DNA from 3 places in the Bacillus sp. 7894-2 genome. Region 1 is predicted to be linked to each of the others. Evidence: predicted binding sites of a transcription regulator. Region 1 holds the regulator's gene; each other region holds the start of a gene.

Region 1 (4,282 bases):
CTTCTTTGCCAGTTCATTAATTCGGGCAAGTTTTTGTTTAGGCAGCATTTATTAAAACTCCTTTATATCAAAAGTTTACCTTTGAATAATCTGATGGAAGTTTTTATTATACAGCAGCTTCAGATATGGAACAATACTGAAACTCAAATGCCATCATACTAAAAATGAGCACTTTTGACAAGGAAAGTGCTCTACTCAGCAAGTGAATCAATATGTTCTTTATACCTTCTATGGACAGTTGCTTTGGAAATATTATAGCCAAAACCTCTAAGCGTAGCTGCAATTTCAGCAAACGTTAACTCGTTTTTCCTCAACCGGACAATTTCCTCTATCGGCACCTCTATTCTTTCCCTGCCGCCATTTACTCCCTGATTACTTAGGTTTTTCTCGGGCCTGTATCCTTTATCAACAGCCCGTTGCATGCCGCGTTTGATTTTGATGTTATGCAGCTTTCTCTGATACTCCTCTACCATCCCTACGATACTGAGGACCATCGAATCTGATTCCGAAAGCTCCAGCTTTCCGTTATTCGAGATGCTATATAACTGGACTTCTTCTTTAAATATGCAATGGAGAATCGCAATCTTGGCATTTCCCCTCCCCAGCCTTGTTTCATCCTGGATTAGAACAACTTTAATATCCTTTTTTTTAATTAAGTCTAAAAGGACCAATATACCGTCTCTTTCGAGATCGTATCCGCTGGCCTGTTCACGGATGACCTTGACTACATCAAAGTCATGCGTTTTTGCCAGGTTCAAAAGCTCTTCTTCCTGTCTTGAAAGGGATGTTTCCTGAGTATCCTTTGTTGTACTAACTCTGCAGTAAATTATTGCTTTCATAACTTCTCCTTATTCGTTAAGGTCTGAACTGGCAAGCTCTTTATATGGCTGGTCATCCAGGGCTTTTACTGGAATAACAATTTCATCACCCGGAAAAATCCTACCTGCCGCTATCCCATTATTTCGTTCTACCCAATTTATAAATTGATCTTTTGTAAGAGAATGCTCAGAAGAAAAATTTTCAGCAATCTCCCATAAAGAATCACCTTCTGCAACAGTGACTTTCACAAACTTTTCCGTATCAGGCGTTTCTATTTGCATGAGCATTATAAATGATGCTGCCACACTTAAAGCGAAGAGAATAATAGCATAAGAATATGATTTCCACAATTTGTTCAGCATGATATACCACCTCTAAAAGAATGTATGTTCGTATTTGATGTTTTCATTATAGACCGAACACTTGTTTTGTGTCAACAAATATTCGAACTTATGTTTGTATCAAATGGTAATTGATGCTATAATTGAGACAATAAAAACACATACGAGGTGCGTAAAGATGGTGAAATTATCAAAAAGGCAGCAAGATATATTGGAGTTTATAAAAGAAGAAGTTAAATTAAGAGGATATCCTCCTTCTGTAAGGGAAATTGGGGAAGCAGTCGGTCTGGCTTCAAGCTCGACCGTTCACGGCCATCTCGCAAGGCTTGAAAGCAAAGGACTGATTCGCAGGGACCCTACAAAACCGCGTGCTATTGAAATTTTAGATTTGGACGAGGCTTCTAACATTCCCAAGGTCAGTGCAGTTAATGTTCCAATCGTAGGTAAAGTAACTGCAGGACAGCCGATAACGGCAATTGAAAATGTTGAGGAATACTTCCCGCTTCCGGAAAGAATGGCTCCTGCTGACGAGCATGTTTTCATGCTTGAAATCATGGGCGAAAGTATGATTGAAGCCGGAATCCTTGATGGAGATTATGTAATTGTCAAACAGCAGAGCACTGCCAATAATGGGGATATCGTGGTGGCTATGACAGAGGAAGATGAAGCAACGGTCAAAAGATTCTTTAAAGAAAAAGATTTTATCCGTCTGCAGCCCGAAAACTCGACAATGGAACCAATTATCCTCCGCAATGTTTCTATTCTTGGCAAGGTTATAGGCGTATACCGTCATATGCATTAATAGATTCAAAAGCAGGCATCGCTGCCTGCTTTTTGTTTTTTCCAATATTAAGAAGGTAATCAGTTCCTATTACCTGGTACTATCAGTTAAATCCTACGAAAGTAACTGATACTTTTCTTTTAGCATAAGGTTACAGTCATGTATGACTATTTTGTTGTTCAGAAAATTCGGTATTTTTATGCATGTTATTTTATATTCATTTTCAATATAATGGTAATACACCGAGAATCAACCTAAGGTCGCTTGTCCAAAATCTCGACTTTAGGAGTGTGAAGTAAAAATGTTTTTGAACATTACCTTCGCTTTGTTGATTGGTGGGCTGGTTGGTGTCGTTGGACATATTCGGAAAGAAGGCAAAATGGTTAAACCCAGAAGGACAAAAAAGTTCATCTATCTGGGGGTCTTTGAAGAGGTAATCATGGGGGCTTTAGCGGCTGTTTTTTTGGTCGTATCTTCAGATCCTGACTCTGCCTTAAAGGTAGTTCTACTGGCGGTGATTGCAGGATTTGGAGGAGATGCACTACTGACATGTCTCGATTTCTTAAAAATAAGACACAAAGAATAGAGAGATGCAGAGAGATAGAAATTAGTTAAAACCTCGTTCAATTGAAACGGGGTTTTTGCATTTTTCATAAAAAAAACCCCTGACTTTATCAGCCAGGGGTTGTCATATTTTCTTAGTACATGCTCAGGTACTGCTCGCGCTCCCATGGATGCACTTGCGTACGGAACATATCCCACTCGATTTCTTTCGCTTCAATGAAATGTTCGAAAATGTGATCGCCGAGAGCAGAAACAATTACCTCATCTCTCTTTAGCTCTTCAAGCGCTGCTGCCAATGTAGGAGGCAGATCCTTGATTCCTTCTTCCTCACGCTCTTCTTTTGTCATTACATAGATATTGCGGTCCACTGGTGCAGGAGGAGTCATTTTATTTTTGATTCCGTCCAGGCCAGCTTTTAATAATACAGCCATCGCAAGGTATGGGTTCGCAGCAGGGTCAACGCTCCGCACCTCAACACGTGTACTTACTCCGCGGGAAGCAGGGATACGGATAAGAGGTGAACGGTTTTGAGCAGACCAGGCAACATAGCAAGGTGCTTCATAGCCTGGTACCAGACGCTTGTATGAGTTAACGATAGGGTTTGTCACTGCTGTAAATGCAGTTGCATGATTCACGATACCAGCAATAAAGTGGCGGGCGTCATCACTTAGCTGAAGATCGCCGGTTTCATTGAAGAATGCATTTTTGCCATCCTTGAATAGTGAAACGTTGCAGTGCATTCCGGATCCGCTGACACCGAATAATGGCTTCGGCATGAATGTTGCATGCAAGCCGTGCTTTCGGGCAATGGTTTTAACAACAAGCTTAAATGTCTGGATTTGGTCACAAGCTGTTAGAGCATCCGCATATTTGAAGTCGATTTCGTGCTGGCCAGGTGCCACCTCATGGTGGGAAGCTTCAATTTCAAAGCCCATTTCTTCGAGCTCCAGCACGATATCACGGCGGCAGTTTTCGCCAAGATCAGTCGGAGCAAGGTCGAAGTATCCGCCATTGTCGTTCAGTTCCAGAGTCGGCTCCCCTGCATGGTCAAGCTTGAAAAGAAAGAATTCCGGTTCAGGCCCTAAGTTAAAATCAGTGTATCCAAGGTCTTCCATTTCTTTTAGAATGCGTTTCAGGTTGCTGCGCGGATCGCCAAGAAATGGAGTTCCATCCGGATTGTAGATATCACAAATCAAACGTGCCACTTTGCCTTTTTCCGCAGTCCAAGGAAACACCACCCAAGTATCAAGGTCTGGATATAGATTCATGTCTGACTCTTCAATGCGCACGAAACCTTCGATTGAAGATCCATCAAACATCATTTTGTTATCAAGCGCTTTTTCAAGCTGGCTGATCGGAATTTCCACATTCTTGATTGTTCCAAGAATATCCGTAAACTGTAAACGGACAAATTTCACATTTTCCTCTTCTGCAATACGTTTAATATCTTCTTTGGTAAACTTCGCCATTGGTATTTCCTCCCTTAAATTTACATAGTGATTTATTTTTTGCTCTGTTAATGTGCGCCTGGAAATCCAAGACATTATCAACGAGCTAAAAAGGCTTTCTTAATGGAAAAAGCGTTGGATGCTGCCCTGCCGGGATGAAGAGCGATTAAAACGGCCAGCCTGCACAATTTCCTTGCGCAGAAGCTTCCGGATTTCTTCATCCGATAAATCGCGTCTCGCTTTTTCAGCTTGTTTATTCATTGTTTCAGTTAGTGCTTGCTGTTCTTTAACAAAAAATAGCTGCTTGATCCCCGCCATATTAATGCCTT
Region 2 (4,282 bases), on a different contig from region 1:
TTTCGACGATTCCTGATATTAACGCTTCTGCCATTGATCCTGCTCCTGCAATAGCTAATTTTTTCATTTGCTGTTATTCCTCCTTATTGTTGCTCTATTTACCGGCTGTTAAAAATAAAAAAGCCTTTCCATCCAGTAAAGGACGAAAAGACTTTGCTTCCGCGGTACCACCTTCATTGCCTTTTCTTTCTTCGTGCAGCCGCCTGCCGCAGCCGCTGTGTTTTTGAAAAGGCATCTCGATCCCGATAACGCCGGGGGTGCGTTTAGGTTTTCCTAACAGCTCATAAGGCAGGTTCAATGGTCAAGTGGACGGTGAAGCCTTTCAGCCGTTCGAGCTTCACTCTCTTTCGCCGTTTTCCATTTACTAATCTTATTCATCGCTATTTTTCTGCTGTACAGAAGTACAGCTTTGATTTGTGAAAATCAAATTTTAATTGTGATTATGCAAGAAGACACACTTAGTTGTCAAGAAGTATTTTTTGAAAAATTATCAATATTACATAAAAATTATGTGAAAATAATGACAATTACTAAAAAGAACGGTACACTTATTTTTATATATGTAAATTTCTAAATTATGTTATTGAATTCCGTTAATATGTGCGTATGGCAAATGCTGATATTTTAAGGGGATAACAGAACAATTTACTTAAAGGGAGCATGCCTGCGGAAGTATATAGAAAAACAGCTTTATTTTATTTAAATATAGTGATTTTAGGGGGATTGTAAAATGGCAAAATGGAAGGATGGTATTGCAAAGATTGTTATCCCGACTCCTTTTCCTGTCGGCGACGTTAATGTATATGCAGTAAAAGGGGAAAAGCTGACTCTTGTCGATGCCGGGCCTAAAACGGATGAAGCATGGGAAGCTTTAAAATCCCAGCTTAAAGAGCTGAATTTAACTCCCGGTGATTTTGAACAGGTTGTTCTCACGCATCATCATCCCGATCATGCCGGACTGCTTGACTTTTTCCCGGACAATCTTGATGTGTTCGGGCACCCGTTTAACCAAAGGTGGCTGTCCCGTACTGACGAATTTCTAAAATTTCATGATGAGTTTTACATAAAACTGTTTAACGAATTTGGAATTCCTGAAAGGTATGCTTCCTTTATTAACAAAATGAAAAAGACTTTGCGCTATTCCTGCAATCGTACCCTGACAGGAGAGCTGAAGGAAGGCAGCCAGCCTGAAGGGCTTAACGGTTGGACGGTAACGGAGACCCCCGGGCATGCACAGAGCCATATAGGTTTATTCAGGGAGAAAGATGGTGTATTCCTTGGAGGAGACCATTTGCTTGCACACATTTCACCTAACCCTATCCTGGAGCCGCCGCTTCCCGGCAATGCGGAAAGGCCGAAGCCGCAGCTTCAGTATAACGAGTCTCTGAAAAAACTGCGGCAGCTGCCGATATCCCTTTTTTATTCCGGACATGGGGAGGATATTACAAATGTGAATGGGTTAATAAGCGAAAGGCTTGGCCGCCAGCATGAGCGGGCAATGAAAGTAAAGGCATGGCTCGAGTCCGAATCGCTCACTGTTTTTGAGGTGTGCCGCCGCCTTTTTCCGAAGGTTTATGAGAAGGAGCTTTCCCTGACCATTTCTGAAACAATCGCACAGCTTGACTATTTGCATTCAATAGGAGAGATTTATATAAATAAAGAGGATGAAGCATTCTTGTATTCCGCATCAAAAGAGGTGGTTTGATTGTCAGACCGATTAAAAAATAAAAATGTGATTATCACCGGTGCATCAGGCGGAATTGGGGCCCAAATGGCCGTCCTTTGTGCCGAAAGGGGAGCAAATCTTGTCCTTCTTGCCCGCAGCCTTGACAAATTGCAGGAGCTGCAGGCAGACTTGCGGAAGCGCTTTTCAGTCGATGTACATGTGTATAAGCTTGATGTTTCAGACACTGACAAAGTTTCGGCTGTTTTTTCAGAGATCATTGCCCGGTCTGGTCACATAGATGTGCTTGTGAATAACGCCGGCTTCGGTGTTTTCCGCGAGGCGCATGAAGCAAAAGTTGAAGAAATAAAGGGAATGTTTGATGTAAACGTTGTTGGCTTAATGGCCTGCACGAGCATGGTGCTCCCAGTGATGAGGAAACAGAGGAGCGGCCATATTATTAATATCGCTTCACAGGCCGGCAAAATGGCCACACCGAAATCGAGTGTCTATTCCGCAACCAAGCATGCGGTTCTTGGCTATACAAACAGCCTTCGGATGGAGCTTGCTGACAGCAATGTATTTGTGACTGCAGTTAACCCCGGACCGATTGAAACCAATTTCTTTACGATTGCAGATGAAAGGGGCACATACGTGAAAAATGTCAGCAAATTTATGCTTAAGCCTGAATACGTGGCCCGCAAGGTAGTCAATGCCATGCTCCGACCGGTCAGGGAAATCAACCTTCCGCGGTGGATGAATGCGGGGAGCATCATCTATGCCCTTTTTCCGGGCTTGTTCGAAAAAATTGGAAAGCGCGCATTCAATCAAAAATAAGAAGCTAGAAGCTGCAGCCCAATGCCTGCAGCTTCTTTTGTTTTTGGCTGGTGAGGCGTCTATCCCGGGGAGAAAGAACCACTTTTAAGAAAAACCGCGTAAAATTTCCATTGAAACCGAACGCATATTCGCTTAATATAATGGGTATACATATACAGAACGGATGTTCCTGTAATATTTTTGGGTTCAGAGGGGCTATGCAGCATAGAAGCTGATAAGCAGAGCCTTATGTTTTTTTGAAGGAGGATGTCGAAGTCATGATTGATTACAGCTCAATGCCGAACGATCAAATTTTGTGTGTTGATATGAAGAGCTTTTATGCAAGCTGTTCTGCTGTCATGCTTGGTCTGGATCCTCTTGACTGCTATCTTGTAATTGCAGGGAATGTGGAACGGAAGGGGAGCGTTGTTCTGGCGGCCTCTCCGCGAATGAAAAAAGAGTTTGGAATAAAGACAGGGTCCCGTCTTTTTGAGGTCCCCCAAGATCCGCGCATTAGAATTGAGGAGCCGAAAATGGCGACTTATTTAAGAATCTCCACTGAAATCACCAGGGTGTTTAACCGTTATGTCCCCAAGGAGGCCATCCATACGTACAGTGTCGATGAAAGCTTTATAAAAGTAGACGGCGCAGTGCATCTCTGGGGTAATGCCCAGACGATTGCCTGGAAAATAAAAGATGATATTGAACGGGAATTTCAGCTTCCCTGTGCCATAGGAATAGGGCCTAATTTACTAATGTCAAAGCTCTGCCTGGATCTTGAGGCGAAAAAAAGGGGAGTTGCACAATGGACGTATGGAGATGTAAAAACAAAGCTGTGGAATATATCCCCGTTACGGGAAATGTGGGGCATCGGCCGCCGTGTTGAAAAGACATTGAATGGAATGGGGGTTTTTACAGTCGGCCAGCTTGCCCGCTATGATCTGGCTAAGCTCGAGAAGAAGTTTGGGATTATGGGCAATCAGCTCTATCACCACGCATGGGGGATTGATTTGTCGGAAATAGGCGCGCCGATCATGGCAGGACAGATCAGCTTCGGTAAAAGCCAGATATTACTGAGGGATTACAAAGAGGAAAAGGAAATTAAGCATGTGGTCCTTGAGATGTGTGAAGAAGTGGCAAGAAGGGCCCGCAGCCACCGCAAAGCCGGCAGAACCATCAGCTTTGGCCTTGGCTACAGCCAGGATGAATTCGGAGGGGGTTTTTACCGCTCCAGGACCGTTGATCAGCCAACCAATATTACGATGGATCTTTATCGGGTCTGCCTCGAGCTTTTTGACGAGAATTATGAGGGGAAAACAGTACGGCAGATTTCCATTTCCCTCGGCAATATTACGGATGATAGCGAAATGCAGCTGAGTCTGTTCGACTTGGATGGCTGGAAAAAAAGGGAGCTCGGCTATACTGTCGACCGGATCCGCTCCAAGTTTGGAGGAGGAGCTCTGCTGAGAGCCGTTTCTTATACAGGTGCAGGAACCGCCAAACACCGTGCGACATTGGTTGGCGGCCATAAAATGTAAAAGGGGGGTCAGCTTATGATTCGCGATCGGGGCAGAATTAAATGGACTTCCATGATGCTGCCGGAACATGTAAAGCTCTTAAGAGACTGGGCAAAGGAAGACACATACGAGCAAAAGCGGGAATTGGATGAGCAGAAGCTTGAATATATGAATGAAATTCTTTCAGAGGCAATGGAATTTCAAAAGAACGTCACACTTACACATTACAGGGGCAGAAATTATGAACTGGTCATCGGGAGCATCCATTATTGGGATGACCTTGGCC
Region 3 (4,282 bases), on a different contig from region 1:
TCCATAATTCGGTCAACCATTTGCTCAATGGTCTGTGAGGAGATTTCAATATTGTGAATCGGACAGGTGGGACGTCCCACCCGTGCAAATAATAATCTCAGATAATCATAAATTTCTGTCACTGTTCCCACTGTGGAACGAGGATTTCGGCTAGTCGTTTTTTGGTCAATTGAAATGGCAGGTGACAGGCCTTCAATCGCATCCACATCAGGCTTATCCATCTGGCCGAGGAATTGCCGCGCGTAAGCAGATAATGATTCCACATAGCGGCGCTGCCCTTCTGCATAAATCGTATCAAAGGCCAGAGAGGACTTACCTGAACCTGAAAGTCCGGTCAGGACGACAAGCTTATCTCTTGGAATGGTGACATCTATATTTTTCAGATTATGGGCTCTGGCACCCTTTACAATCAGTTTATCCATCGCCATTTTTACGTCATCCTTCCGCTTTCAGCTCTAATATTAAATCACGAAGCTCGGCAGCCCTTTCGAAGTTCAGGGATTTGGCCGCTTCCTTCATTTCTTTTTCCATATCGCCGATCAGCTTCTCGCGCTCTTTCTTGTTCAGCTTGCCGAGCTTTGCTGACGGCTGGTATTCTTCCTGCTCTTCTGCCGCATGGGTTGCACGGATCGAATCGCGAATATCCTTCTGAATAGTCATTGGCGTGATGCCATGCTTCTCATTGTACTCTTCCTGGATGGAACGGCGGCGCTTTGTTTCACTGATGGCTTTCTCCATGCTGTCCGTAATCCGGTCTGCATACATGATGACATGGCCGTTTGCATTACGTGCTGCACGCCCCATCGTCTGGATGAGTGAACGTTCCGAACGGAGGAAGCCTTCTTTATCAGCGTCAAGTATGGTAACAAGGGATACTTCAGGAATATCCAGTCCCTCCCGCAGAAGGTTGATCCCGACCAGCACATCGTACTTGCCAAGACGAAGCTCCCGTATAATCTCAATCCGCTCAAGCGTTTTCACCTCTGAGTGCAGGTACTGAACTTTAATGCCGATTTCCTTTAAGTAGTCTGTTAAATCCTCAGACATTTTCTTCGTTAAAGTGGTGACAAGCACACGTTCGTTTTTCTCAACACGATCCTGGATTTCGCCAATGAGGTCATCAATTTGACCTTCGATTGGACGGATATCAATTGTAGGATCAAGCAAGCCGGTTGGGCGGATGATCTGCTCAATCATTTCCGGTGTATGCTCAAGCTCATAAGGGCCGGGAGTTGCCGAAACAAAGACAGCCTGCTTCACATGCTTTTCGAATTCGGTAAACGTAAGAGGCCTGTTATCCATCGCTGAAGGCAAACGGAAACCATGGTCCACAAGCACGGATTTTCTTGCCTGGTCACCATTAAACATCCCGCGTATTTGCGGCAGAGTTACGTGCGATTCATCAATCACAATCAGGAAGTCTTCCGGAAAGTAATCCAGAAGGGTATATGGTGTTGAACCAGGAGGCCTTAACGTAAGATGACGGGAGTAGTTTTCAATGCCGGAACAAAAACCCATCTCCCTCATCATTTCAAGGTCATAGCGGGTCCGCTGCTCGAGGCGCTGGGCTTCTAGAAGCTTATCGTTTTCTCTTAATTCAGCCAGGCGCACTTCCAGTTCATTTTCAATGTTCTGGATGGCGATTCGCAGTTTCTCTTCACGCGTTACGAAGTGGGATGCCGGGAAAATCGCCACATGCTCACGTTCACCCATTATTTCACCTGTTAGGGCATCCACTTCACGGATCCGGTCTATTTCGTCTCCGAAAAATTCTACACGGATACAATGCTCATCCCGTGATGCCGGGAAAATCTCGACAACATCTCCGCGTACACGGAAGGTACCGCGCTGGAAGTCGATATCATTGCGCTCGTACTGGATGTCAACGAGCCTGTGAAGAAGCTGGTTCCTCTCAATCTCCATTCCGGTTCTTAAGGACAGCACCATTTCTCGGTATTCTTCAGGCGATCCCAAACCATATATGCAGGAGACACTGGCAATAATAATGACATCATTCCTCTCAAACAGGGAGGAAGTAGCCGAGTGGCGAAGCTTATCAATTTCGTCATTGATGCTTGCATCTTTTTCAATAAAAGTATCTGTCGAAGGCACATACGCCTCAGGCTGATAATAGTCATAATAGCTGACAAAATACTCAACCGCATTGTTTGGAAAAAAGTCCTTGAATTCACTGTATAGCTGACCTGCAAGTGTTTTATTATGTGCAATAACAAGCGTCGGCTTGTTTACTTCTTTTATGACATTCGAAATCGTGAAGGTCTTACCCGTTCCTGTCGCACCCAGAAGTGTCTGGTGTTTCTTGCCGGAATTGATTCCCTTCACTATTTCTTTGATTGCCCGCGGCTGGTCGCCCTGCGGGGAATATTTTGAGACTAATTCAAATTGATCCTTCACCTAAAAGCCTCCCGTTCAAATTGCTTTTTTCTATATATTAAACACAAACCAGCATTGAAATAATTTAAAATCCGGGATGCGCAGCTGATTTGTCAGTTTTTTACTCAAAACTCATATCATCATTCTACCACAAAGAGCCTAAAACAAACCAATAATATGCGAACGGATATTCGTTTTTCTGTTTTTGCTAAGAAAATATTGCTTGGGAAATATGCCGAAATATTGAGGGGATTGTCGAAGAAAGGTTAATCAAACGTTTGATTGATTGCTTTAAGTTTAATCAAACGTTTGATTGAATTCCATTAAAAGCTGATATGACGGATGCCTAAAAACAGCTGTTAAATAATTAAATAAAAAACCTGTCGAAAGGTTTGTTCGACAGGCTCTGCAAAATTTATTCCGCACTTGGCTTTATTTTCGGCTTTAATTTTTGGGCATACCAAAACCCGACAGTCAGTGAAAATGCGTCTATAACGATTAGGGCAAATGAATTGGTGTAGCCTTTATATACAGAAGCAGCAATAAGTCCCACCGTCAGCACCAGCCCGATTACACGATTATAGCTGACTCTTGTAAAAAACAATACCAGCAGTCCAGGAAGCAGAAGCGCTGACAAGTATTTTAACCCCATTTAAAACACCTTCTTTTGGTTTTTCACAAAAAACTCAAGGTTTCTACCATTAGAATAGCTTTTCACCGGAGGATGTACAAGTTTTTTCAGTGTTATTCCAAGCGTTCTTTCACATAATAAGAAAAATGAACTTTTTATGGAGGAATGCTTCATGGCCAGAAGAAAGAGACGCCCGCTAGTACCGGAATCAAGAGGTGCATTGGACCAGCTGAAAAATCAGGTAATGGCGAACCAGGGATATCATGTTGACAGAGAAAATCCTGACGCAGTGAAATATGAAATTGCTGAGGAGGCAGGTGTGCCTTTGAAGCAAGGCTATAATGGCCGGCTTACATCCAAACAGGCAGGAACTGTTGGAGGAAAGATTGGCGGCAGCATGGTGAAGGAACTTATCCGGATAGCACAGGAACGGATGAAGGAACAGTAGGCAAATGTGAACTTTGGGAAAAGAATGGTGAAATTGGGGAAACGAACACTTGATTTAAGGAAAAGACTCAGCAAACCAGGGAAACACCCCTTAAATATGAGGAAAACTCTCACAATAAAGAGGAAAAGCTATCCCGCAAAAGGATAGCTTTTGTTCTTATTCAGCAGCTTTTCGTTCTAGAAATTCCTGTTTAATGGATTTAAGCAGTTCCGGTTCCGTTATCAGCTGGAAGGCAGTGAGTGCCAGTCCTTTCGCTCCCGTAAGCAGCGCTTCATCTCCTTTTGCAGATGCGGCTGCTTCCCGGAACGGAACAGTATGAGCAACGAGATCATCCGCACCAATTTTAATATAAGGGTGAATGGCTGGCACCACCTGGCTGATGTTGCCGGCATCTGTCGAACCGATTCCATCCCGGTCCCCTTCCACTACGGTTTCCCCCAAGTCTTCAATCACTTCTTTAAACACCTGGTCATATGTCTTGTTTAACAGCAGGTTATCTACTTCGTTTTGAAAAGCAATGACATTCAGCTTAGCTCCTGTTGCCAGTGCGGCGCCTTCTGCGACAGCTTTAACCTTCCGTGTTACCTCATTTAAACTTGTTCTGGTTGAAGCACGGATGAAGAATCTGGCTTTTGCATACTCAGGGATAATATTTGGTGCATCCCCGCCATGAGTAATAATTCCATGGATTCGCACATCATCCTTCAATTGCTGACGGAGAGCATTTATTCCGTTAAACAGCTGAATAACTGCATCAAGGGCATTGATTCCTTCCTCCGGTGAAGCTGCTGCATGGGCAGGCTTGCCGA

What was found. Region 1 encodes LexA, which represses DNA repair genes until DNA is damaged. Its sites were predicted from a motif close to CGAACATATGTTCG; they were not measured.
Region 2: a site for LexA is predicted at 2,618-2,631, ahead of CHI10_RS13475 (Y-family DNA polymerase). Genes of this name have one in related genera too.
Region 3: a site for LexA is predicted at 2,575-2,588, ahead of uvrB (excinuclease ABC subunit UvrB). Genes of this name have one in related genera too.

What each region holds. Positions count from the first base shown of each region.
Region 1 is NZ_NPDG01000004.1:129,225-133,506, reverse strand. Features, by position in the region: gene CHI10_RS01085 (DUF896 domain-containing protein) at 1-48, opposite strand, end outside; gene CHI10_RS01080 (YneB family resolvase-like protein) at 192-839, opposite strand; gene yneA (cell division suppressor protein YneA) at 849-1,181, opposite strand; gene lexA (transcriptional repressor LexA) at 1,339-1,962, shown strand; gene CHI10_RS01065 (DUF4257 domain-containing protein) at 2,243-2,527, shown strand; gene glnA (type I glutamate--ammonia ligase) at 2,640-3,974, opposite strand; gene CHI10_RS01055 (MerR family transcriptional regulator) at 4,074-4,282, opposite strand, start outside.
Region 2 is NZ_NPDG01000089.1:38,374-42,655, reverse strand. Features, by position in the region: gene proC (pyrroline-5-carboxylate reductase) at 1-67, opposite strand, end outside; gene CHI10_RS13485 (MBL fold metallo-hydrolase) at 731-1,705, shown strand; gene CHI10_RS13480 (SDR family NAD(P)-dependent oxidoreductase) at 1,706-2,500, shown strand; gene CHI10_RS13475 (Y-family DNA polymerase) at 2,758-4,017, shown strand; gene CHI10_RS13470 (YolD-like family protein) at 4,033-4,282, shown strand, end outside.
Region 3 is NZ_NPDG01000036.1:602-4,883, reverse strand. Features, by position in the region: gene uvrA (excinuclease ABC subunit UvrA) at 1-428, opposite strand, end outside; gene uvrB (excinuclease ABC subunit UvrB) at 436-2,415, opposite strand; gene CHI10_RS06365 (DUF2198 family protein) at 2,810-3,046, opposite strand; gene CHI10_RS06360 (alpha/beta-type small acid-soluble spore protein) at 3,198-3,473, shown strand; gene CHI10_RS06355 (M20 family metallopeptidase) at 3,630-4,282, opposite strand, start outside.